DNA from 4 places in the Pseudomonas sihuiensis genome. Region 2 is predicted to be linked to each of the others. Evidence: riboswitches for the same ligand, from Rfam matches in the RefSeq annotation. Region 2 holds a riboswitch; each other region holds the start of a gene.
The links. Region 2 has a riboswitch for cobalamin ahead of cobO (cob(I)yrinic acid a,c-diamide adenosyltransferase). Riboswitches for the same ligand answer to the same signal wherever they lie in the genome.
Positions count from the first base shown of each region.

Region 1: another riboswitch for cobalamin. It lies ahead of BLT86_RS14665 (energy-coupling factor ABC transporter permease); the one in region 2 lies ahead of cobO (cob(I)yrinic acid a,c-diamide adenosyltransferase).
Region 3: another riboswitch for cobalamin. It lies ahead of cobW (cobalamin biosynthesis protein CobW); the one in region 2 lies ahead of cobO (cob(I)yrinic acid a,c-diamide adenosyltransferase).
Region 4: another riboswitch for cobalamin. It lies ahead of BLT86_RS15320 (TonB-dependent receptor domain-containing protein); the one in region 2 lies ahead of cobO (cob(I)yrinic acid a,c-diamide adenosyltransferase).

Region 1 is NZ_LT629797.1:3,107,720-3,113,163, reverse strand. It holds gene BLT86_RS14680 (hybrid sensor histidine kinase/response regulator) at 1-837, shown strand, start outside; gene BLT86_RS14675 (TetR/AcrR family transcriptional regulator) at 1,061-1,702, shown strand; gene BLT86_RS14670 (acyl-CoA dehydrogenase family protein) at 1,699-3,348, shown strand; cobalamin riboswitch at 3,390-3,592, shown strand; gene BLT86_RS14665 (energy-coupling factor ABC transporter permease) at 3,647-4,327, shown strand; gene BLT86_RS14660 (hypothetical protein) at 4,337-5,059, opposite strand; gene amn (AMP nucleosidase) at 5,125-5,444, shown strand, end outside.
Region 2 is NZ_LT629797.1:626,896-632,339, forward strand. It holds gene BLT86_RS03200 (C40 family peptidase) at 1-100, shown strand, start outside; gene BLT86_RS03205 (NlpC/P60 family protein) at 186-710, shown strand; gene BLT86_RS03210 (hypothetical protein) at 721-1,041, shown strand; cobalamin riboswitch at 1,075-1,283, shown strand; gene cobO (cob(I)yrinic acid a,c-diamide adenosyltransferase) at 1,474-2,085, shown strand; gene BLT86_RS03220 (cobyrinate a,c-diamide synthase) at 2,085-3,377, shown strand; gene bluB (5,6-dimethylbenzimidazole synthase) at 3,374-4,027, shown strand; gene cbiB (adenosylcobinamide-phosphate synthase CbiB) at 4,031-4,939, shown strand; gene cobD (threonine-phosphate decarboxylase CobD) at 4,932-5,444, shown strand, end outside.
Region 3 is NZ_LT629797.1:4,058,099-4,063,542, reverse strand. It holds gene cobM (precorrin-4 C(11)-methyltransferase) at 1-612, opposite strand, end outside; gene BLT86_RS19085 (hypothetical protein) at 647-1,192, opposite strand; gene BLT86_RS19080 (cobalamin biosynthesis protein) at 1,208-1,633, opposite strand; cobalamin riboswitch at 1,720-1,914, shown strand; gene cobW (cobalamin biosynthesis protein CobW) at 2,010-3,059, shown strand; gene cobN (cobaltochelatase subunit CobN) at 3,151-5,444, shown strand, end outside.
Region 4 is NZ_LT629797.1:3,240,529-3,245,972, reverse strand. It holds gene BLT86_RS15320 (TonB-dependent receptor domain-containing protein) at 1-1,462, opposite strand, end outside; cobalamin riboswitch at 1,550-1,755, opposite strand; gene dxs (1-deoxy-D-xylulose-5-phosphate synthase) at 1,828-3,735, opposite strand; gene BLT86_RS15310 (alpha/beta fold hydrolase) at 3,818-4,768, opposite strand; gene BLT86_RS15305 (carboxyl transferase domain-containing protein) at 4,948-5,444, opposite strand, start outside.

The DNA of each region.
Region 1 (5,444 bases), 2.5 Mb from region 2:
CCCGACACCCTGGAAGGCGACGCGGCCAAGCTGGCACAGGCGCTGGGCTATCTGCTGGACAACGCCATCAAGTTCACCAGCCAGGGCGGCGTGACCTTGCAGGTCGGCCGCGTCGGTAGCGTGGGCAGCAACCTGCCGTTGAGTGTGGTGGTCAGCGATACGGGGATCGGATTCGCGCCCGGCGACGGCGACCTTTACCAGCGCTTCCATCAACTCGATGGCTCGATGACGCGCAAGTACGGCGGCCTGGGCATCGGCCTGGCGATCTGCAGGCAACTGGTCGACCTGCTTGGTGGCGTGCTCAGTCACGAGTCGCAGCCGGGGCAGGGCAGTCGGTTTCGCCTCGATGTGCCGCTGACTCTGCCGCTGCAACCTCAGGTCAGCGATGTTCGCCCGGCACGGCCGCAGGGTGGCGCGCTGCAGCGCCAGGCGCAGCAATGCACGGTACTGATCGTCGAGGACAATGCGATCAACCAGCTGGTAACCCGCGGCATGTTGCTCAAGCTCGGCTACCGCGTGCGCACTGCCGACAATGGTGCCGAGGCGCTGGAGTTGCTGCGCGGCGAGACGGTGGATGCGGTGCTGCTCGACTGCCAGATGCCGGTGATGGACGGCTTCGCCACCTGCCGCGCACTGCGCGCCCTGCCGGGCTGCGCCGAGCTGCCGGTGCTGGCGATCACCGCGCACAGCCACAGCGGCGACCGCGAGCGCTGTCTGGCTGCGGGCATGAGCGACTACCTGGCGAAACCGGTGAAATTCGACGAGTTGCGCGTGCTGCTGCATGACTGGGTGCTGTGCCGCCCGGCAACGGTTTCCGGTGGCGCCGCGCCGGTCTGACTCTTTCGCAGGGCGTGATGAAGCCGCTGGGCCCTGTAGGAGCCGGCTTGCCGGTGATGCTTGGCGACTGTCAGATCGATGATCGCCAGCAAGCTGGCTCCTACAAGTGCAGCTTTGCACGAGCAACCTCTTTCCCGATTCGGCGGCAGATTTGGCCGGATCGTCCCTTTAGCCATGGTCTGAATCCTGATTCACTGCATGCAGGTGAATCAGGATTCAGACCATGGCTTATCGCACCACCGAAGCTCGACTCGATCGCGACCAAGCGTTGCGCGCGCGTATTCTCGACTGCGCCTTGCTGCGAGTAGCCGAGGGCGGTTTCGCCGCCCTGACCATGCAGGCGTTGGCCGACGATGTTGGCATCGCCACCGGTAGTCTGTACCGCCACTTTCGCAGCAAGGGTGAACTGGCCGCCGAGGTATTCGCCAGCGCCAGCCAGCGTGAGGTAGATGCTCTGGCCGCAGCCTTGCGTGGGCCGGGCAGCGCCAGTGAGCGCCTGCGCATCGGCCTGGAACAGTTCGCTGCCCGCGCCTGGCATAGCCGCCGCCTGGCCTTCGCACTGATCGCCGAACCGGTCGACCCGGAAGTCGACGAGCAGCGCCTGCTCTATCGCGAAGCCTACGCCGAACTGTTCATCGATCTGCTGGAGGAGGGTGCCGGCGCCGGTGAGTTTCGCGTCGAGCAGATTGGCCTGATGGCGGCCTGCCTGGTCGGCGCCATTGCCGAAGCGCTGGTCGGCCCTCTGTCGCCACCTGCTCGCGCCGCTCGTGAAGCAGGCCAACCCACCCTGGAGCTGGCTCAGGTCAGCGCCAGTCTTGCCACCTTCTGTCTGCGCGCCGTCGGCGCCAAGGAGCCCATGCGATGAAACCCAGCCTGCATGCCGAAACCCACGAGGTGTTCAACCAGGTACCGAGCCTCGATGGTGCCAATCTCTATCGCCTCGACCTGCCGCTGCAGGAGTGGATTCGCCGCTACGATGGCGCCTGGGCCCACGAGCGTTTGAGCGCCTATGGTGCGCTGGCCGGCGGCGCCCTGATGCAGGCCGGCTTTCTTGCCAACGAGAACAAACCGGTGTTCAAGAGTCATGATCGCTACGGCAATCGCATCGACCTGGTCGAGTTTCACCCGGCCTACCACGAGCTGATGCGCACGGCGGTCGAGCATGGCCTGCCGTCGCTGCCCTGGACCGATCCGCGCGCCGGCGCCCATGTCGCCCGTGCCGGCCTGACCTATATGCACAGCCAGGCCGAAGCGGCCAGCGGTTGCCCGTTGACCATGACCTTCGCTGCCGTGCCGGCCATCCGCCTGCAGCCCAACGTGGCCGAGCAGTGGCTGCCGAAGATCCTCGCCACCGAGTACGACCCACGCAACCTGCCGATGGAGCAGAAGACGGGCGTGACCATCGGTATGGCCATGACCGAGAAGCAGGGCGGCACCGACGTGCGTGCCAACACCACCCGCGCTTATCCCATCGGCCTCGGCGGGCCGGGGCAGGGCTATGAGCTGGTGGGCCACAAGTGGTTCTGCTCGGCGCCGATGTGCGACGCCTTCCTCACCCTGGCCTACACCGACAAGGGCCTGTCGTGCTTCCTGCTGCCGCGTCACCGCCCGGACGGCACGCGCAACGCGTTCTACATCCAGCGCCTGAAGAACAAGCTGGGCAACTGGGCCAACGCCTCCAGCGAGGTGGAGTACCGTGGCGCTTTCGCCTGGATGCTCGGCGAGGAAGGGCGCGGCGTGCCGACCATCATCGAAATGGTGGCCATGACCCGCTTCGATTGCATGGTCGGTTCCAGCAGCCTGATGCGCCAGGCGCTGACCCAGGCTGCGCACCACTGCGCGCATCGCCAGGTGGGTGGCAAGCTGCTCGCCGACCAGCCGCTGATGCAGAACGTGCTGGCCGACCTGGCGCTGGAGAGCGAAGCCGCGCTGGCCCTGTGCATGCGCATGGGCCGCGCGCTGGATCACGCGCATGACGCGCAGGAAGACAAGTTCGCTCGTCTGGTCACTGCCGTGGGCAAGTACTGGATCTGCAAGCGCGCGCCGGAAATGATCTACGAGGCCAGCGAATGCATGGGCGGTGCGGGCTATGTCGAGGAAACCATCATGCCGCGCCTGTACCGCGAAGCACCGGTCAACTCGATCTGGGAAGGCTCGGGCAACGTGCAATGTCTGGACGTGCTGCGCGCGCTGTCCAAGGAGCCCGGCGTACTCGATGCGCTGTTCGCCGAGCTGGGCGATGGCCACGGCGATGCCCGCCTGAAGGCGCATATCCAGCGCCTGAAGGCAGATTTCGCTGATACAGCCGATATCCAGTACCGCGCCCGCCAGCTCACCGAAGACATGGCCGTGGCACTGCAGGCCAAGCTGCTGCTGGAGGCCGGCAACGCCACGGTGTCCGACGCCTTTATCGCCAGTCGCCTGGAAGGCCGCGGCCGCGTCTACGGCACCCTGCCGCGCGGCGTCGACGTCGAGGCGCTGCTGGCGCGTAGCACGCCGCACCTGGTCTGAGCGAGGGCCGCCCGGCACGCTGTTTTTTAGCCGGGCAGGCGAGTAATCTTGCCGCCGATGGTTCTGCGTGCACGTCTGTGACGCGGATGAAAAGGGAACAGGGTGCGGCGAATCTCGCCAATGCCCTGGCTGCCCCCGCAACTGTAAGCGGCGAACGATGCCCTCATGCCACTGACTTCGGTCGGGAAGGCGGGCGAAGTGCCAAGCCGTGAGCCAGGAGACCTGCCATCGACAACGGGCGTTTCGCCCACCCCCCTTATCCGAATCGTCGCGCGGTGGGCGCGGCAAAGGAACTCGCATGCATATCGAACCCGGTGTCGTCGAAGGCGCCAAGATCCTGCTCAGCTACGCAACGGTCGTCACCGCTTTCGGCCTGACCGCCAAACTCGCCCTGGACAGCGTACGCAACAACGGCGGTGTCGCCGCCCTGGCGCTACGCAGCCTGCTGACCACCGCCCTGGTATTCTGCTTCTTCGAAGTGTTCCCGCATCATGCGGTGGGCGTTTCCGAGGTGCATCTGATCCTCGGCTCGACCCTGCTCCTGCTGTTCGGCGCCGGTGCTGCTGCCATTGGCCTGGCCGCGGGGCTGTTGTTGCAGGGGCTGCTGTTCGCCCAGTTCGACCTGCCGCAGTACGGCATGAACGTCACCACGCTGTTGATCCCGCTGTGGGGTATCAGCCTGCTGGCCAAGCGCATCGTCGCGCCGGGGACCGCGTACGTCGATCTTTCCTACAAGCAGGCGCTGGCGCTTTCGACCGCTTATCAGGGCGGCATCGTCGCATGGGTCGGGTTCTGGGCCTTCTATGGTCACGGCTTCTCCAGCGAAAACCTGGCAGCAGTGGGCAGCTTCGGCCTGGCCTACATGAGCGTGATCCTGGTCGAGCCGCTGATCGACCTGGGCGTGCTGGCCGCTGCCAAGGCGCTGTCGCGTTTCAGCCAGGGGCCGCTGTTCAACGTGCGCCTGCATCAGCCGGCCTGAACCGGTCGCTCAGCGGCGGCGTTGCCAGATCATCTTGCCGGTATTGCTCTCGGTGACCAGGTACTGGTCGCTGAAGCGGTAGTAGGCGGCGGGTTGATAGTCGGCGGCGCCAGCCAGGCGCACCATCAGCATGCCGCCCTGGCTGCGCCAGTGGCCGCTGTACTGCACCTCGCCTGGGCTGTCGTAGCTCCAGTCGCCTCCGCCGCCGACCGCGCGGCTCCACTGGGTGACGCTGCCGTCGGCATTCAACTGCAGGGTCATCAGGGTGTTGAACGAGGCGAGGCTGGCAGCGCCGCTGTTGATGATCTTCTCGTGTACCCAGGTGCCGACCAGTGTCGGGTCCAGCGTGCCTGACGTAGGTGGCGTCGCAATCGCCGCCTCGCGCTGAAATAGCGCCTGGCGTTCCAATACTTCCCCGTTTCTTGGGTTACGCGCAGCGATACTGGCGTTGAGCATCGCGTTGGCGTAGGTCGCGTTCATGTTCGCCAGTAGCAGGCCCGATTGCGGGTCGCTGATCTCGGCGCGCAGCAGCTTGCCGTCGTAGCGACCTTTGACGACCAGGCGCAGGTGCTGGCTCTCGACGTACTCGCCTTCCACCACGGCGTCGTTCTGGCGCAGGATCAGCTCGCTCGGCTGGCCGTCGAGCGTGGTTCGGTAGTGGCCATCGAGTTCACCGGCTTGAGCGCTTGAGCATGAGGCCATGGCCAGCAGCAGAACGATTGCACGAGGCATGATGGTGACCTCTGACGAATTGATCCAAGCCTAGCCGTTGGCAGCGATAGGCGGGGGATCGCGCTATGTTTTCGTCAACGTATGCAGGCAAGATAGGCGCGTACGTTCAGTCAGGAAGATGCACTGTGAAAGCCTGCTCAGATGATTTCATCATTGCCTACACCCCCGAAGAGGCCGTCGACCGCCTCGCCGCCCTGCATCAGGAAGCCACCGGTGCGTTGAGCCAGGCGCTCAAACGCTACCTCAAGGAGCGCATCCGCCCGGATGCCAGCGAGCACTGCCTGTTCCGTTACCCCGAGCTGCGCCTGACCTACCTGTGCCAGGGCGAGGTGCCGACCACCGTGCGCGCCTACGCCAAGGTACAGGTGCCAGGCACCTATGCCAT
Region 2 (5,444 bases):
CCTGGATGACAGTTACTGGAATCGCAGCTACCTGCAAGCCAAGCGCGTACTGGCGCTGGCGCCAGTGGACGATCAAGTCGCAGCCAGGCGTCATCCCTGATGTTTCACGGCGTAACCCCAGGGTTGCGCCGTTCGTCGTGTCTCGGGCAGAGTAGGGCGCATTCAGGCTCAGGATCGCCTCGCTTATGCCCGTCACGACCCGTGTCGCTGTAATTTCTCTTGTTCTGCTACTGAGTGCCTGTAGCAGTCGCGCCCCTTCTCCTCAGCCTGCCTACACGCCGCCAATTGCTTCTTCGTCCTATCAGGGCGGTGCCGAAGATGTGCTGTTTCGCGCGCTTGGCCTGGTTGGAACACCCTATCGCTACGGTGGTAATACACCGGATGGCGGTTTCGACTGCAGTGGCCTGATCGGCTATGTCTACCGTGATGCCGCTGGCATCAGCCTGCCGCGTTCTACTCGTGAGCTGAGTGCGATGCGTACGCCAGATGTTCGTCGTGACGCCCTGCAAAGTGGTGATCTGGTGTTCTTTGCCACCAATGGTGGCCGCGCCGTCAGTCATGCCGGGATCTATGTCGGTGACGGCCGCTTCGTTCATGCCCCCTCTACCGGCGGCACCGTGCGCCTGGACAGCCTCACCAGCGGTTACTGGCAGGGCGTCTATCTCGATGCCAAGCGGGTCATCACGCCAGAGCTCGCGCGTAATCCCTGAATTACTGTCCATGGTCGATCCCATTCGCCTGCCGCCTCAGCCTGAGGTCTGCGAACTGTGTGCACGCCCCGTCGCATTGACCCGTCATCACCTGATTCCCAAGGCGCTGCACGACAAGGCTTATGTGCAGAAGCGCTACCCCCGTCATGAACGTATCACCGCCACGCTGTGGGTCTGCCGCGCCTGCCATAACCAGATTCATCGGCTTTTCAGTGAAAAGGAGCTGGCGCTGACCTACAACAGCCGCGAGGCACTGCTGAGCGACGAGCGTTTGCGAACGTTCGTCGACTGGTTGGCGAGCAAGCCGCCCGGGTTCATGCCCAGGCACTGAGTGGCGTTGACGGGCAGGGCTGCCAGCCTCTACCCTGCGCGCCTTGCTTCAGGTGCCCCGCGTTGCCGTGAATGGCGGCCAAGGGGTGAAACAGGGAAGCCGGTTCGAATGCCGGCGCTGCCCCCGCAACGGTAGGTGAGTCAAACGCTGCTCAAAGCCACTGTGCTATGCACGGGAAGGCGCGGCGTCGAACCCATGGTTCGCTCACAAGCCCGGAGACCGGCCTGTCGCAGTTTCACGGCATCGCGGAGGGCGTTGTCCGGCCAACGCTCCGGTTCTACCGGGGCGTTCGTGTTTTTTCGTCTTCCGCTCGCCTGACCAGCCATTGGCGCCTGGATGAGTGCGTGCGGATCATCGCGATCTTCTTCCTCATTGCCGTTCGTACTGTTCGATGAACAGGCGGCGCGGGTGCCTGACGTGCAGGAGCACAGCATGAGTGAGACCGCCGAACGCGACGCCCGTCACAAGGCGCGCATGCAACGCAAGAAAGCCCTGATCGACGAAAAGATCGCCCAGGCCCAGGACCAATACGGCCTGTTGCTGGTGCACAGCGGCAATGGCAAGGGCAAGAGCAGCAGCGCCTTCGGCATGGTCGCGCGCGCCCTTGGCCATGGCATCAAGGTCGGCGTGGTGCAGTTCATCAAGGGTGCGGCCAGCACCGGTGAAGAAACCTTCTTCCGCCGTTTTCCCGAGGAAGTCAGCTATCACGTGATGGGTGAAGGTTTCACCTGGGAAACCCAGGATCGCCAACGTGATATCGCCAAGGCGCAGGAAGCCTGGGCGGTCGCCCGGCATCTGCTCAGCGATGAGTCGGTCGGCCTGGTGGTGCTGGACGAATTGAACATCGCCCTCAAGCATGGCTACCTCGAACTGGACACGGTGCTGGCTGATATCGAGGCCCGGCCGCTGCTGCAGCATGTGGTGGTGACCGGCCGTGGCGCGTTGCCAGGCATGCTTGAGGCGGCTGACACCGTCACCGAAATGAGCCTGGTCAAGCACGCATTCAAGTCTGGGGTAAAAGCACAGAAGGGCATCGAATTCTGATGACCACACGTCACTGTCCGGCACTATTGATTGCCGCACCGGCTTCCGGTCAAGGCAAGACCACTGTAACCGCCGCGCTGGCGCGCCTGCATACGCGTCAGGGGCGGCGGGTGCGGGTGTTCAAGTGCGGCCCGGACTTTCTCGATCCGATGATCCATGCGCGTGCCAGTGGCGCGCCGGTGTACCAGCTCGATCTGGCCATGGTCGGCGAGGCGGAAAGCCGTCGCCTGCTATGGCAGGCCGCCGGCGAGGCGGACCTGATCCTGATCGAAGGGGTCATGGGCCTGTTTGACGGCAAGCCGTCGGCGGCCGACCTGGCGCGCCACTTTGGCGTGCCGGTGCTGGGCGTGATCGACGGTGCGGCCATGGCGCAGACCTTCGGCGCCCTGGCCCACGGGCTTGCCACCTTCCAGCCGGACTTACCCTTTGCCGGCGTGCTCGGCAACCGTGTCGCCAGCACGCGCCACGGCGAGATTCTGCGCGATGCGCTGCCAGCGAGCATTCGCTGGTTTGGCGCGTTGCCGCGTAGCGCCGCGGTGGAGTTGCCCAGCCGCCATCTGGGGCTGGTGCAGGCCGGTGAGTTGGCCGATCTGGATGCACGTCTGGACGCCGCCGCCGATGCCCTGGCGGCCAGCGCCAACGTCGACCTGCCGCCTGCGGTGAGCTTCGCCGCGCCGCAGTTCGATGAACTGGCGCCGCTGTTGGCTGGCGTACGCATCGGCGTGGCGCGCGATGCGGCGTTCGCCTTTCTCTATCAGGCCAATCTCGATCTGTTGCAGGCGCTCGGCGCTGAGCTGCATTACTTCTCACCGCTCGCTGATCGCGAGCTGCCGCAGGTGGACAGCCTTTATCTGCCTGGCGGGTATCCGGAGCTGTACCTGGCCGAGCTGGAAGGCAACCAGCCCATGGCCGCGGCGATTCGTGCTCATCACCAGGCCGGCAAACCCTTGCTCGCCGAATGTGGCGGCATGCTCTATCTGCTTGATGAACTGCGCGACAAGCAAGGCGCCAGCGGGCGCATGCTCGGCCTGCTGGCGGGCAGCGCCGCCTTGCAGCCACGGCTGACCGCCCTGGCGTTGCAGCAGGTGACGCTGCCCGAAGGCGAGCTACGTGGCCACAGTTACCATCACTCGCGGCTGGAAAGTCCCTTGCAGCCTCTGGCGCTCGGTCGCTGCCCGAACGGCAAGCCGGTAGCCGAGGCGGTGTATCGTTTGGGACGACTCACCGCCAGCTATATCCACTTTTACCTGCCGTCCAACCCGGAGGCGGCCGCCGCGCTGTTACGTCCATGAGCGAGCATGCCTTCAGCCCTGAAGAGCGCGCGGCGGTGTATCGCGCCATCGCCGAGCGCCGCGATATGCGTCATTTCAGCGGCGGCGAGGTGCCAGCCGAGGTCCTGGCGCGGCTGCTCGAAGCCGCCCACCACGCGCCGAGCGTTGGCCTGATGCAGCCTTGGCGCTTTGTGCGCGTCAGTGACCCGCAACTGCGTGAGTCCATTCATGAGCTGGTGGAGGCCGAGCGGGTGCGCACTGCCGAGGCCCTCGGCGAGCGCAGTGACGAGTTCATGCGGCTGAAGGTCGAGGGTATTCGCGACTGCGCCGAGCTACTGGCGGTGGCGCTGATGGAGGGACGCGACGCACATGTCTTTGGACGACGCACCTTGCCGGAAATGGATATGGCCTCGGTGGCCTGCGCCATTCAGAATCTGTGGCTGGCTGCGCGTGCCGAAGGGCTCGGGCTCGGTTGGGTATCGTTGTTCGACCCCGAGGCGCTGGCCGCATTGTTGGGCATGCCGGCCGGTAGCAAGCCGGTAGCGCTGCTGTGCCTGGGGCCGGTTCAGGCCTTTTACGAAAAGCCGATGCTGGTGGAGGAGGGTTGGGCCACGCCCCGACCGCTATCGGAATTGTTGTTCGAGAATCGATGGGGATCATCTGGTGAGTGAACGATGAGCCTGGCGCTGATCACCTGCGTCGGCGTGGCGCTGGACGCCGTGCTGGGCGAGCCCAGGCGCGCGCATCCGCTGGTGGCCTTCGGCCGCCTGGCGGGGCGCCTGGAGCAGCGCTTCAACCCGGCCGGTGGCGGCTGGCGCAGCCATGGCGTATCGGCCTGGTGCCTGGCGGTGCTGCCGCTGACCCTGCTTACCTGGCTGTTGGTGCACCTGACCTCGCTTGGCTGGGCGGTGGAGATCTTCGCCCTGTACTTCGCCCTTGGCCTGCGCAGCTTGTACGAGCACGCGCAGCCGGTGGCCCGCGCGCTGCGCCTGGGTGACCTGGCCCTGGCGCGTGAGCGCGTCGGCTGGATGGTCAGCCGCAATACCGCCGAGCTGGACGCAACCGGGGTGGCCCGTGCCGGCACCGAATCGGTGCTGGAGAACGGCTCCGACGCCGTGTTCGCCGCCTTGTTCTGGTTCATCGTCGCTGGCGCGCCGGGCGTCGTCCTGTACCGCCTGAGCAATACGCTCGATGCCATGTGGGGCTATCGCAACGAACGCTTCGAGCGTTTTGGCTGGGCCGCGGCGAAGATCGATGACGTGCTCAATTACATCCCGGCGCGACTGGTGGCGCTGACCTATGCGCTGCTTGGGCGTACTGCCCTGGCCCTGCGCTGCTGGCGCCGGCAGGCGCCGTTGTGGGACAGTCCCAATGCTGGCCCAGTGATGGCCGCTGGTGCCGGAAGCCTGGCCATTAGTCTGGGCGGTGCGGCGGAGTATCACGGCGAGGTGCATGAACGCCCACAACTGGGCGAAGGCCCACCGCCGCGGGCACGGGATATCGAACGGGCGATGAACAGGGTTATCGCCGGGGTTGGCTTGTGGCTGTTATGCCTGATCGTCTGGGAGGTGCTGGGTGCTTGAACATGGAGGTCGTCTGCGCGCAGCGGCGCAGCGCTATGGCATCCCGCTGGAGGACTGGCTGGATCTGTCCACCGGGGTCGCACCCTATGGTTGGGATCTGCCGGCGGTACCGGGCTCTGCCTGGGCGCGCCTGCCTGAAGCGGACGACGGCCTGGAGCAGGCGGCGCGCGATTATTACGGCGCCGTCAGCCTGCTGCCGGTAGCCGGCTCGCAGGCGGCGATCCAGGCCCTGCCACGTCTGCGCGCGAACAGCAGCGTGGGTATCCTCGCACCGACCTATGCCGAGCACGCTGCCGCCTGGCGACGCGAGGGGCACCGGGTGATCAAGCTGAGCGAGGGCTCGGTGCATCGCGCGCTGCCGCAAGTGGATGTACTGCTGGTGGTCAACCCGAACAACCCGACCGGCCGCCTGATCGAGCCGGCGCGCCTGCTCGACTGGCACGACGAACTGGCCGAGCGCGGCGGCTGGCTGGTGGTCGACGAAGCTTTCATCGATTGCACGCCG
Region 3 (5,444 bases), 2.0 Mb from region 2:
GGCGAGGGTGCCGAGCACCCAGTCCTGATCCGGCCAACTGGCCCTGTGGATAACCGCGATGGGGCAGTCGGCGCCGTAGTGCGGCAGCAGTTCGCCGACTATGGCCGGCAGCTGGCGCACGCCGAGGTGGATGGCCATGGTTGCGCGGTGCCGCGCCAGGTCGTGCAGTTGCTCGCCCTCGGGCATCGGCGAAGTGGTGCCGTAGCGGGTGAGAATTACGGTCTGGGCGATGCCCGGCAGGGTCAGCTCGCTTTCCAGCAAGGCCGCGCAGGCGGCGGTGGCAGTCACTCCGGGGATGATCTCGAAAGGGATGCCCAGAGCACGCAGCTCGCGAATCTGCTCGCCGATAGCGCCGTACAGCGAAGGGTCGCCGGAGTGCACGCGGGCCACGTCCTGGCCGCGCTTATGGGCCTGGCTCAGCAGCGTAATGATCTCACTCAGGTGCAGCTCGGCCGTGTTGATTACCTGCTCGGCGTTGTGGCCTTGCAGGACCGCCTCGGGCACCAGCGAGCCGGCATAGAGGATCACCGGGCACGAACGAATCAGGCGCTGGCCCTTGACGGTAATCAGCTCGGGATCGCCGGGGCCGGCGCCGATAAAGTAGACGGTCATGAGGTGTGCCTTGTCAGGGGGGAGTTTGCGCTGTTCATGGTTGGCGCATCAGAATTTTGGCCGTGATGATGGCGGGCTCGTTTTCATAGCCGCGCTTGGCGAGGGCGATCACTTTGTTGCGGATATCTTCCGGTGACCAGAACAGCCAGCCGTTTCGCGAGAACAACTCCTTGATTTCAGCATTCCTGGATTGATAGACCTTACCGGCAGCGAGTCCCAGAACTATTTCGGTAGTACTGTCACCCATTCCACAATCGATAAGATCCTGTCTGAGTCGTTGGAAAACGATCGACCTGTAATTTTCGCAAGTAAACAGCTTGTATTTGCCTTCGGGAATGTCATGGATTTCGCTAAGACATGACAGTCGGACACCGGGAGAGTCGAGGAAGGATTTTGCTTCAAAGGCGAGAAGTCTATTTTCGCTGGGCTTGTAAGCGAGAAGGTCGATTTCCGGGCGTGGAATGGAATGTTTACCCACCTGCCTTTTTTCTTCCTTGGTCAGGTTGACCTTGAACGACTGTCGAACCCAATACCCTTCACCTTCAAGCAAAGTCTTAATAACGCTTTCGAAGTAATCCAAGGCTGTATGCTCAAACTATTGAAGTCCTGCCAACGCACAGGTGGCGTTGGCTGTGCGGGTTTTCTCGCCCAGCAGGCGAGCTGCCTTGCCCAGTTGCGTGGCCAGAGCCAGGGCGCAGGGTTCAGCCACAGCGGGGCTGCCTGTTACGGATCGGATGAGGGCACTGTCGGCATTTTCCGGCTGGTAGAGGGTGAGTGCTTCGGGGGGGAAGAACGTCAGCTCCAGATTCAAGTGGATTGCCAGTTGATGCAGCCCCGGCTCGTCGCGTTTGTGGGCGATGCTGGCCAGTCCAACGAGGTTATCCACAGTCAACTCATGCTGGGCCAGGCTGTGGATGAGCAGGGCGAGCAGGTCTTGCTGGGGGCAGTCGCGCCTGCAACCAAGCCCAGCCACCACCATGGGCGAGGCGTCAGGGCTGGGATTCAAGGGGCTAGGCATCATCAAGGGCGCTCGTGCTGTGCAGCGGCGTAGCTCAACATGGCGCATCCCACCGGTCAACCGCGATTGACCGGCCGCCGCGGCCTGCGTAGCCTTCTCGCTTTCGAGGTTCTTCCCGGTACGGCGCCGGGGAGCTAAGAGGGAACAGGGTCGATGCCCTGGCTGCCCCCGCAACTGTGAACGGTCTTAAACCCTTCGTACACCACTGCCGTCAGGCGGGAAGGTGAAGGGCGCGCAATGCGCAGACCGTGAGCCAGGAGACCTGCCTCGACTGACCAGCCATTTGCTCGGACGGGGTGATCCGACGGGGCCAGCACGCACCTGCGTGCCCGCCTGCGCGTACCCGTCCGCCGAACTTACCGACGCCACGGGGCCTTCCATGAAAACCCTTGCCAAACTGCCTGTCACTATCGTCACCGGTTTTCTCGGTGCCGGCAAAACCACCTTGCTGCGGCACCTGCTGGCCCATGCCGAAGGACGCCGTATCGCGGTGATCGTCAACGAGTTCGGCGAGCTGGGTATCGATGGCGAGATCCTCAAGCAGTGCTCCATCGGCTGCAGTGAGGAAGAGGCGAACGGCCGCGTCTTCGAGCTGGCCAACGGCTGCCTGTGCTGCACCGTGCAGGAAGAGTTCTTCCCGGTGATGCGTGAGCTGGTGGCGCGCCGTGGCGACCTTGACCATATCCTTATCGAGACCAGCGGCCTGGCGCTGCCCAAGCCGCTGGTGCAGGCCTTCAACTGGCCGGAAATCCGCAACGCCTGCACCGTCGATGCGGTGATTACCGTGGTCGACAGCCCGGCGGTGCTCGCCGGCACCTTCGCCGCCTTCCCGGATCAGGTGGACGAGCAGCGCAAGCTCGACCCCAACCTCGATCATGAATCGCCGCTGCACGAGCTGTTCGCCGACCAGTTGGCCAGCGCCGACCTGGTGATCCTCAACAAGGCCGATTTGCTCGACGCCGAGGCGCTGGCCGCGGTGCGCGCCGAGGTGGCCGAGGAGCTGCCGCCGGCAGTCAAGGTGATCGAGGCGCACGGCGGCGAGCTGCCGCTGGATGTGCTGCTGGGCCTGAACAGCGAAACCGAGCTGCATATCGACAGCCGCCGCACCCATCACGATGATGAAGACGAAGACCACGATCACGAGGAATTCGACTCGTTCCACGTGGAACTACCGGAAGCCGAGGAGGCGCGTCTGCTGGCCGCACTGAAGGATGCGGTGGCCAAGTACGGCATCCTGCGGGTGAAAGGTTTCGCTGCCATCCCTGGCAAGCCGATGCGTCTGCTGGTGCAAGGTGTCGGTCAGCGTTTCGATCGCCACTTCGACCGCGCCTGGCAAGCCGACGAGCCGCGAGTGAGCCGCCTGGTAGTGATCGGCCAGCAGCTCGACCGCGCGGCTATAGAAGCCGAGCTGCAAGCAGCGCTGGCCTGAGTGATTGTGGGAGGGGCTTTAGCCGCGATCCAATTCGCGGATAGTCGCGGCTAAAGCCCCTCCCACGATTCGCGCCTTCCTCGGAGCGAACATGCATCTCCTGCGTACCCAGCCTGGCACCCAACTGCCGGCCGACAGCATTGCCGACCTTGGCCAGACGCCTGCCGAGCTGGTGATCCTGTGCACGGGTGATTCGCACCTCGCCCTGCTGGCTGAAGCCGCCCGGCAACTGCCGGAGGACTACCCCAGCCTGCGCCTGGCCAGCCCGGCGCAACTGAGCAACAACGCCTCGGTGGACTTCTACGTCGAGCAGGTGCTGCAGCACGCCAAGGTCATCCTGATCTCGGTGCATGGCGGGGTGAGTTACTGGCGCTACGGTGTCGAACGCCTGGTGGAGCTGGGCGCGCGCGGCGCCACGGTGATCATGGTGCCCGGCGACGACAAGCCTGACCCGGAGCTGAGTGCCCTTGGCAACGTTAGCGAAGAAGACAGCCAGCGCCTTTGGCAGTACCTGCGCCAGGGCGGGCTGGATAACGCGCGCCAGCTGTTCCGCTGCATCGGCAGCCGCTGGCTGGGGCGTGACGAGGCCTGGCAGGAGCCGCAAGCGCTGCCGCGTGTCTGCCTCTATCACCCGCAGCACAGTCCGGCCACGCTGGCCGACTGGCGTGCGCACTGGCAGCCGGACGCGCCTGTAGCGGCGCTGCTGTTCTACCGCAACCATGTGCAGTCGGCGAACACCGCCTTCGTCGATACCTTCTGCCAGCACCTGTTCGGCCAGGGCCTTAACCCGCTGCCGATTGCGGTGGCCAGCCTGAAGGAGCCGGCCTGCCTGGATCAGGTGCAGGACTGGCTGGACGAAACGAGCGCCGCGCTGATCATCAATACCACCGGCTTTGCCCTGTCCAACCCCGAGGCGCCGCAGGCGCGGGTGTTCCGCCGCGACATCCCGGTGCTGCAGGCCATCTGCTCGCTGGACAACCAGGCGCAGTGGCAGGCCAGCGCCCAGGGCCTGGGCTCGCGCGACCTGGCCATGCACGTGGTGTTGCCCGAGCTGGATGGCCGGCTGATCGGCACTGCCATCAGCTTCAAGGGCCTGGCCTGGCGCAGCGAGCGCAGCCAGAGCGATGTGGTGTGCTATCAGGCACACGAATCGGGTATGGCCTTCGTCGCTGAACTGGCGCGTAAATGGTGTCAGTTGGCGCTTAAAAGCAACGATCAGAAGCGAATCGCGCTGATTCTTGCCAACTACCCGACCCGCGATGGCCGTATCGGCAATGGCGTTGGCCTGGATACGCCCGCCGCCGCGTTGAATATCCTCCGCGCGCTGCAGGCGCAAGGCTATCCAGTGGATAACCTGCCCGATAGCGGCACCGCACTTGTCCACAGCCTGCTCGGTGGCGTTACCAACGATCTGGATGGTCTGGATACGCGGCCCTGTGCGCAAAGCCTGGCGCTGGACGACTACCTGAGGTTTTTCCACAGCCTGCCGCCGGCCAACCAGCAGGAGGTGCGCGAGCGCTGGGGCGAGCCGCAGAGCGATCCCATGTTCCGCAGCGGGCGGATGATGGTGGCCGGCCTGCGCTTCGGCCTGACCTTCGTTGGTATCCAGCCTGCTCGCGGCTATCAGCTCGACCCCGCGGCGGTGTATCACGACCCCGATCTGGTGCCGCCGCACGGCTATATCGCCTTCTACGCCTGGCTGCGCACGGCCTTCGCCGCCGATGCGCTGATTCACGTCGGCAAGCACGGCAATCTGGAATGGCTGCCGGGCAAGAGCGTCGGCCTGTCCGAGGGCTGCTGGCCGCAGGCGCTGATCGGCCCGCTGCCGAATATCTATCCCTTTATCGTCAACGATCCGGGCGAGGGCGCGCAGGCCAAGCGCCGCACCCAGGCGGTGATCATCGACCACCTCATGCCGCCTTTGACCCGTGCCGAAAGCTACGGCCCGCTGCGCGATCTGGAGCGCCTGGCCGATGAGTACTACGACGCCAGCCAGCTCGACCAGCGCCGCGCGGTGGAGCTGCGTGGCGAGATCCTGGCCAAGGTGCGCGAGGCCAGCCTCGACCGCGAGCTGGGCCTGCAACTCAACGACGATGCTGACAGCTGGCTGCCGCAGCTCGATGCCTACCTGTGCGACCTCAAGGAATCGCAGATCCGCGATGGCCTGCACGTGTTCGGTGAGTCGCCGACTGGCCAGCTGCGCCGCGACACCCTGCTGGCCTTGCTGCGCATCCCCCGTGGCGATGGCCAGGGCGCCAATGCCAGCCTGCTGCGCGCGCTGGCGCGCGGGCTGGAGCTGGGTCTCGATCCGCTGGATTGCGATATGGGCCAGCCCTGGGAGGGACTGCGTCCACAGGCACTGCTGGCTGTGGATAACAGCCTGTG
Region 4 (5,444 bases), 2.6 Mb from region 2:
AGCCATTGATCCGGGCTGTCTGGACGTTCTGTGGAATGAAGTTCTCGTCCAGGACGATGGCGTCCTCGATATCAGTTCGATACACGGAAGCCTGCAACGATCCTGTTTCGCTGTAACGGCTGCGCCATTGCAGCTCATAGTTTTTCGATTTTTCCGGTTTCAGGTTCGGATTTGCACTTTCTGAGCAGCCAAAGGTGGGGTCACAGTAAGGCGGATAATAGAGGTCATTGAAAGTTGGCGCTCTGAGACCTTCGCTGTACGACAGGATCAGGTCGTTGGCACTGTTCAGGGGCAGGGTCAGCGCCGCGTTCCAGGTGTTCTCGCTGCCGAACTGCTGGTTATCGTCGTGGCGCAGTCCCAGCTCGGTCGAGAATGTATCGCCGCTGTAGCGGTGTTGGACGAAAGCTGCGCGGTTCCAGCGTGAATCCTCCGCGAAGTCTGCGCTGCTGTGCAGGCGATCCTCGTACCAGTCGGCGCCAGCCAGAATTTGCTGGTGGTCGGTGAGGGTCAGGGTATTTACCCAGCTCGCCGAGTCGCGATAGGTGGTGTAGGTAAAGAATGAATCGATTGACGCCAGCGGCGAGTCATCACCCGTGTCGCGCTGGTCTTTACTGTGACCCATTTCCAGGCGGCTGCTCCAGCGCTCGTTAAGGCGGCCGTCGATGAACCCGGAAAGGCTGCTGAGCTGAAAGTCCGTAGTTGGCTGCATTCCTGTGAAGTCATACTCCACCTGACCGCGTTGATCGAGCGCACTGAAACCAACTTGCAGGTCGTCAGTGAGGCGGTGCGAGAGATTCAGGCTGAGCGAGCGGTTGCGGTAGGCGTCATCGTCGCCATTGGCGCCGAAAGCGTCTCGGGTGGCGTCGATGCCGGCTGTCTCGTCCAGGGCCGCTCCCAGGTGAAAGCGTGTGCGCTCGTTGCCGCCGGAGAGGCCGAGACTGCGCTGGTAAGTGCTATCGCTGCCAGCCGCCAGACGCGCGTAAGGCTTGAGGCCTTGGCCATGGCCTTGGCGGGTGAAGATCTGAATCACCCCGCCAATGGCGTCGGAGCCATACAGCGCCGAACGCGCGCCACGCACCACTTCGATACGCTCGATCTGCTCGGGGGCGAGAAACTCCAGGCTGCTGGTGCCGCTTGAGGCTGCCGCGATACGTTGGCCGTCGACCAGGACCAGGGTCTGCGCCGTGCTGGTGCCGCGCAGGAACACGCCCGTCTGGCTGCCGGCACCACCAGTGCGGACGACGCTGAGGCCGGGCACGCGCTCCAGTAGCTCGGTAACGCTGCTGACCTGCAGGCGCTCGATGTCGTCCCGCTCGAACACCGTGGTGGCAGCGGTAGCCTGTGCTTGCGGTTCGGCCAGGCGTCCGGAGGTGACGACCAGCGGCTCGGCCACGTAGGGCTCGGCGGCCAGCGAGAGACCTGGCATGACGGCGATGGCCAGAGCCAGACGAGACAGTTTCATTATCTTTCCTCAACGGTCGGCAGACGGTCAAGGAGGGCAGGTGCAAGCGCAGGCAGGGCAGCGCTTGACCGTGCTGCCCTCCGCAACACCAGTCGCACCGCCTGGGCCGGTCTCCGGGCTCTCGACCCGCGTCCGCCTTCCCAGGCAGGGCCCAGTGGCTGTTGAACGCGGCGCACGCTCAGAGCGTGCAGTCGATTACCGTTGCGGGGGCAGCGCCGGGATTGCTCATGACGAGCGCACCGGCTTCCCGTTTAACGCCGCTTGCGCAGCGCACCCTGGCGGAACATGAATGGCGCGCACCTTAGTGCGCGCGCATATGAATCACAAGCAAGCGCCGCTCATATAGCGATGAGCGGGCTTCATGCTCAGGCCTGCAGCAAACTCAGACGCTCACGTACCGCGCGTTCGATCCCTGCTTCGTCGAGGCCGCACTCGGCGAGCATCTGGCTCGGCTTGGCGTGCTCGACGTAGTAGTCCGGCAGGCCCAGGTGCAGCATCGGCAGCTGGATGTTCTCGGCGGCGAAGAATTCGCTGACCGCGCTACCGGCGCCGCCCATGATGCTGTTTTCTTCGATGGTCACCAGCAGCTCGTGGCTGCCTGCCAGTTCGCGCAGCAGGGCTTCGTCCAGCGGTTTGACGAAGCGCATGTCGACCACCGTGGCGTCCAGCGTTTCACCGACGCGCAGGGCTTCGGCCAGTTGCACGCCGAAGGCCAGCAGGGCGACGCCCTTGCCTTGGCGGCGCACCACTGCCTTGCCGATCTCCAGCGGCTCCAGGCCGGCATCGAGCGGCGCGTTGGGGCCGGTGCCGCGCGGATAGCGCACCGCCGCCGGGCCGTCGAACAGGTGGCCGGTGGTGAGCATGCGGCGCAGCTCGTTCTCGTCGCTCGGCGTCATCACCAGCATGCCGGGGATGCAGCGCAGGTAGGACAGGTCGAAGCTGCCCGCGTGAGTCGGGCCGTCTTCGCCAACCAGGCCGGCGCGGTCGATGGCGAACAGCACGTCGAGGTGCTGCACGGCGACGTCGTGGATCAACTGGTCATAGGCGCGCTGAAGGAAGGTGGAGTAGATCGCCACCACCGGCTTGGCACCTTCGCAGGCCATGCCAGCGGCCAGGGTCACGGCGTGCTGCTCGGCAATGGCGACGTCGAAGTAGCGCTCGGGGAAGCGCTCGCTGAAATCCACTAGGTCGGAGCCTTCCTTCATCGCCGGGGTGATGCCGACCAGGCGGTTATCGGCTGCGGCCATGTCGCACAGCCACTGACCGAACACGTTGGAGTATTTCGGGCCGCTTGGCCGCTTCGGGCTAGAGAGCGGCGCGGCGACCGGGGTCACCGGTTCCAGCTTGGTGATGGCGTGGTAGCCGATGGGATCGGCCTCGGCCGGGGCGAAGCCCTTGCCCTTCTTGGTCACCACATGCAGGAACTGCGGGCCGTCGAGGTCGCGCATATTGCGTAATGTAGCCAGCAGGGTCGGCAGGTCGTGGCCGTCGATGGGGCCGACGTAGTTCCAGCCCAGTTCCTCGAACAGGGTGCCGGGTACCAGCATGCCCTTGGCGTGTTCCTCGACCTTGCGCGCGATTTCCCAGGCGCCGGGCAGGCGCGAGAGGATCTTCTTGCTGCCCTCGCGCATGCTGGCGTAGGTGCGGCTGGAGATGATCTTGGCCAGGTAGTTGGACAGGCCGCCGACATTCTTGGAGATCGACATGTCGTTGTCGTTGAGGATCACCAGCATGTTGGCGCCGACGTCGGTGGCGTGGTTGAGCGCTTCGAAGGCCATGCCGGCGGTCAGTGCGCCGTCACCGATCACTGCCACGCTCTTGCGCTTCTCGCCCTTCAGGCGGGCGGCGATGGCCATGCCAAGGGCCGCGCTGATGCTGGTGCTGGAGTGGCCGACGCCGAAGGTGTCGTACTCGCTCTCGCTGCGCCGCGGGAAGGCGGCCAGGCCGTCTTTCTGGCGCAGCGTGCCCATGCGCTCGCGCCGGCCGGTGAGGATCTTGTGCGGGTAGGCCTGATGGCCGACGTCCCACACCAGGCGGTCATCGGGGGTGTCGAAGACGTAGTGCAGGGCGATGGTCAGCTCGATCACGCCGAGCCCGGCACCGAAGTGCCCGCCGCTCTGGCCAACGCTGTAGAGCAGGTATTGGCGCAGTTCGTCAGCGAGGGTTTCCAGGTCCGCTTCGGCCAGGCGGCGCAGTTCGTCGGGCGTGTTGGCGCTGTCGAGCAGCGGCGTCAACGGGCGCTCGCGGGGGATCTCGTGGAAAGTGGTCGGCATCAGGCGAATCGTTATAGGTGTAAAAGATGCGGCAGTTTACCTGATGCCGGGAAAACAGCCCAATCTGCTGACCACATCGGCGTTACCGGTAGTTTCGTGCGAGAAAATCCAGCAGCAGGGCGTTGACCCGCTCGCCGCATTCGGCCTGCAGCCAATGGCCGGCGCCGGGCAGGTCATGGCGTTCCAGGTGCGGCACCTTGTCGCCCATGCGTTTCAGCGTCGGCGCCTCGAAGCGGCCCACCGGATCATGCTCGCCGAGCAGGAATAGCGTTGGCTGCTCCACCTGAAGCTCGGCCAGGGCCTCGGTGCGTTGCCAGTTGCGCTCGAAGTTGCGGTACCAGTTCAGCGCGCCGCGAAAGCCGTGGCGCTCGAAGGTGCGCAGGTAGTGGGCGAACATCGCCTCGTTGCACCAGGGCGGCAGTGGCAGGTCATCCGGCATGCCATCGAACAGTCGCGCATCGGCTGGTTTGTCCGTTGCCAGCAGGGCATCGCCGAGGCCGCCGAGCAGCAGGCGCAGGCTGCGGCCGATGTCTTCGTCCAGCTCGGCCTCGGCCACGCCCGGTTGCTGGAAATACAGGATGTAGTGGAAACGCCCGGCGTAGGCCTCGCGCATCATCTCGATGGCCGGGCGTTTCGGCCGGCCGCCGAAGGGCACCGACAGTGCGCCGAGCGCCTTGACCCGCTGCGGCTCCAGCAGTGCCAGGTGCCAGGCCACCGGCGCGCCCCAGTCGTGGCCGACCACCGCCACCTCACGCTGGCCGAGCATATCCATCGCCGCCTGGATATCGCCGCACAGGGTGAGCAGGTCATAGGCCGTCGGATCAGCCGGCGCGCTGCTGGCGCCGTAGCCACGCATTTCCGGGGCGAACACGCGATAGCCAGCGGCGGCCAGAGCCTCGATCTGCGGATTCCAGGCGTACCAGCACTCGGGAAAACCATGCAGCAGCCACACCGGCTTGCCGTGCTTGGGGCCGGCGCTGTACAGGCTGAGTTCAATGCCGTTGACGGCGAGCAGGCGGTGATCGAGGTGCATGGATAATTCCCTGGCTATGCCTGAGTTAAATGTTGGGGGGTAAAGGGCCGTAGGGTGGGCCGGGCGGCGCTCCGCTTCAGCCCATCGCCGACGGTCAGCGTGGGCTAAAGCCCACCCTACAAGGCTCCGAACCTTCCCGGAACTGCTTGGCAACAGCTAACGCGGACATCGCCAATTCCTTACCAGGTGTCGATGAAGGGACGTTTCTTGCCGTCGCGTCGGGGTGGACGCGGCGCCGCATTGAGCCCGCGCAGCAGCCAGGCGCGGCTGTCGGCCGGGTCGATCACCGCGTCGATCTCAAGATAGCTGGCCATGTTCAGCGCCTTGCCGTTGTCGTAGGCCTTGGCCACCAGCTTGTCGAACAGTGCCTGGCGCGCGGCTTCGTCCGGCTGGGCCGCCAGTTCCTTGGCAAAACCCAGGCGCACTGCACCTTCCAGGCCCATGGCGCCGAATTCGCCACTGGGCCAGGCGGCGGTGAACAGCGGCGAATGGAAGCTGCCGGCCGCCATGGCCTGGGCGCCGAGGCCATAGCCCTTGCGCAGCACCAGGGTGAAGAACGGCACCGTGAGGCTGGCGGCGGTGACGAACAGGCGCGAGACGTGGCGCACCGTGGCCTGTTTCTCCGCCTCCGGCCCGACCATGAAGCCGGGGGTGTCGCACAGCGAGACGATGGGCA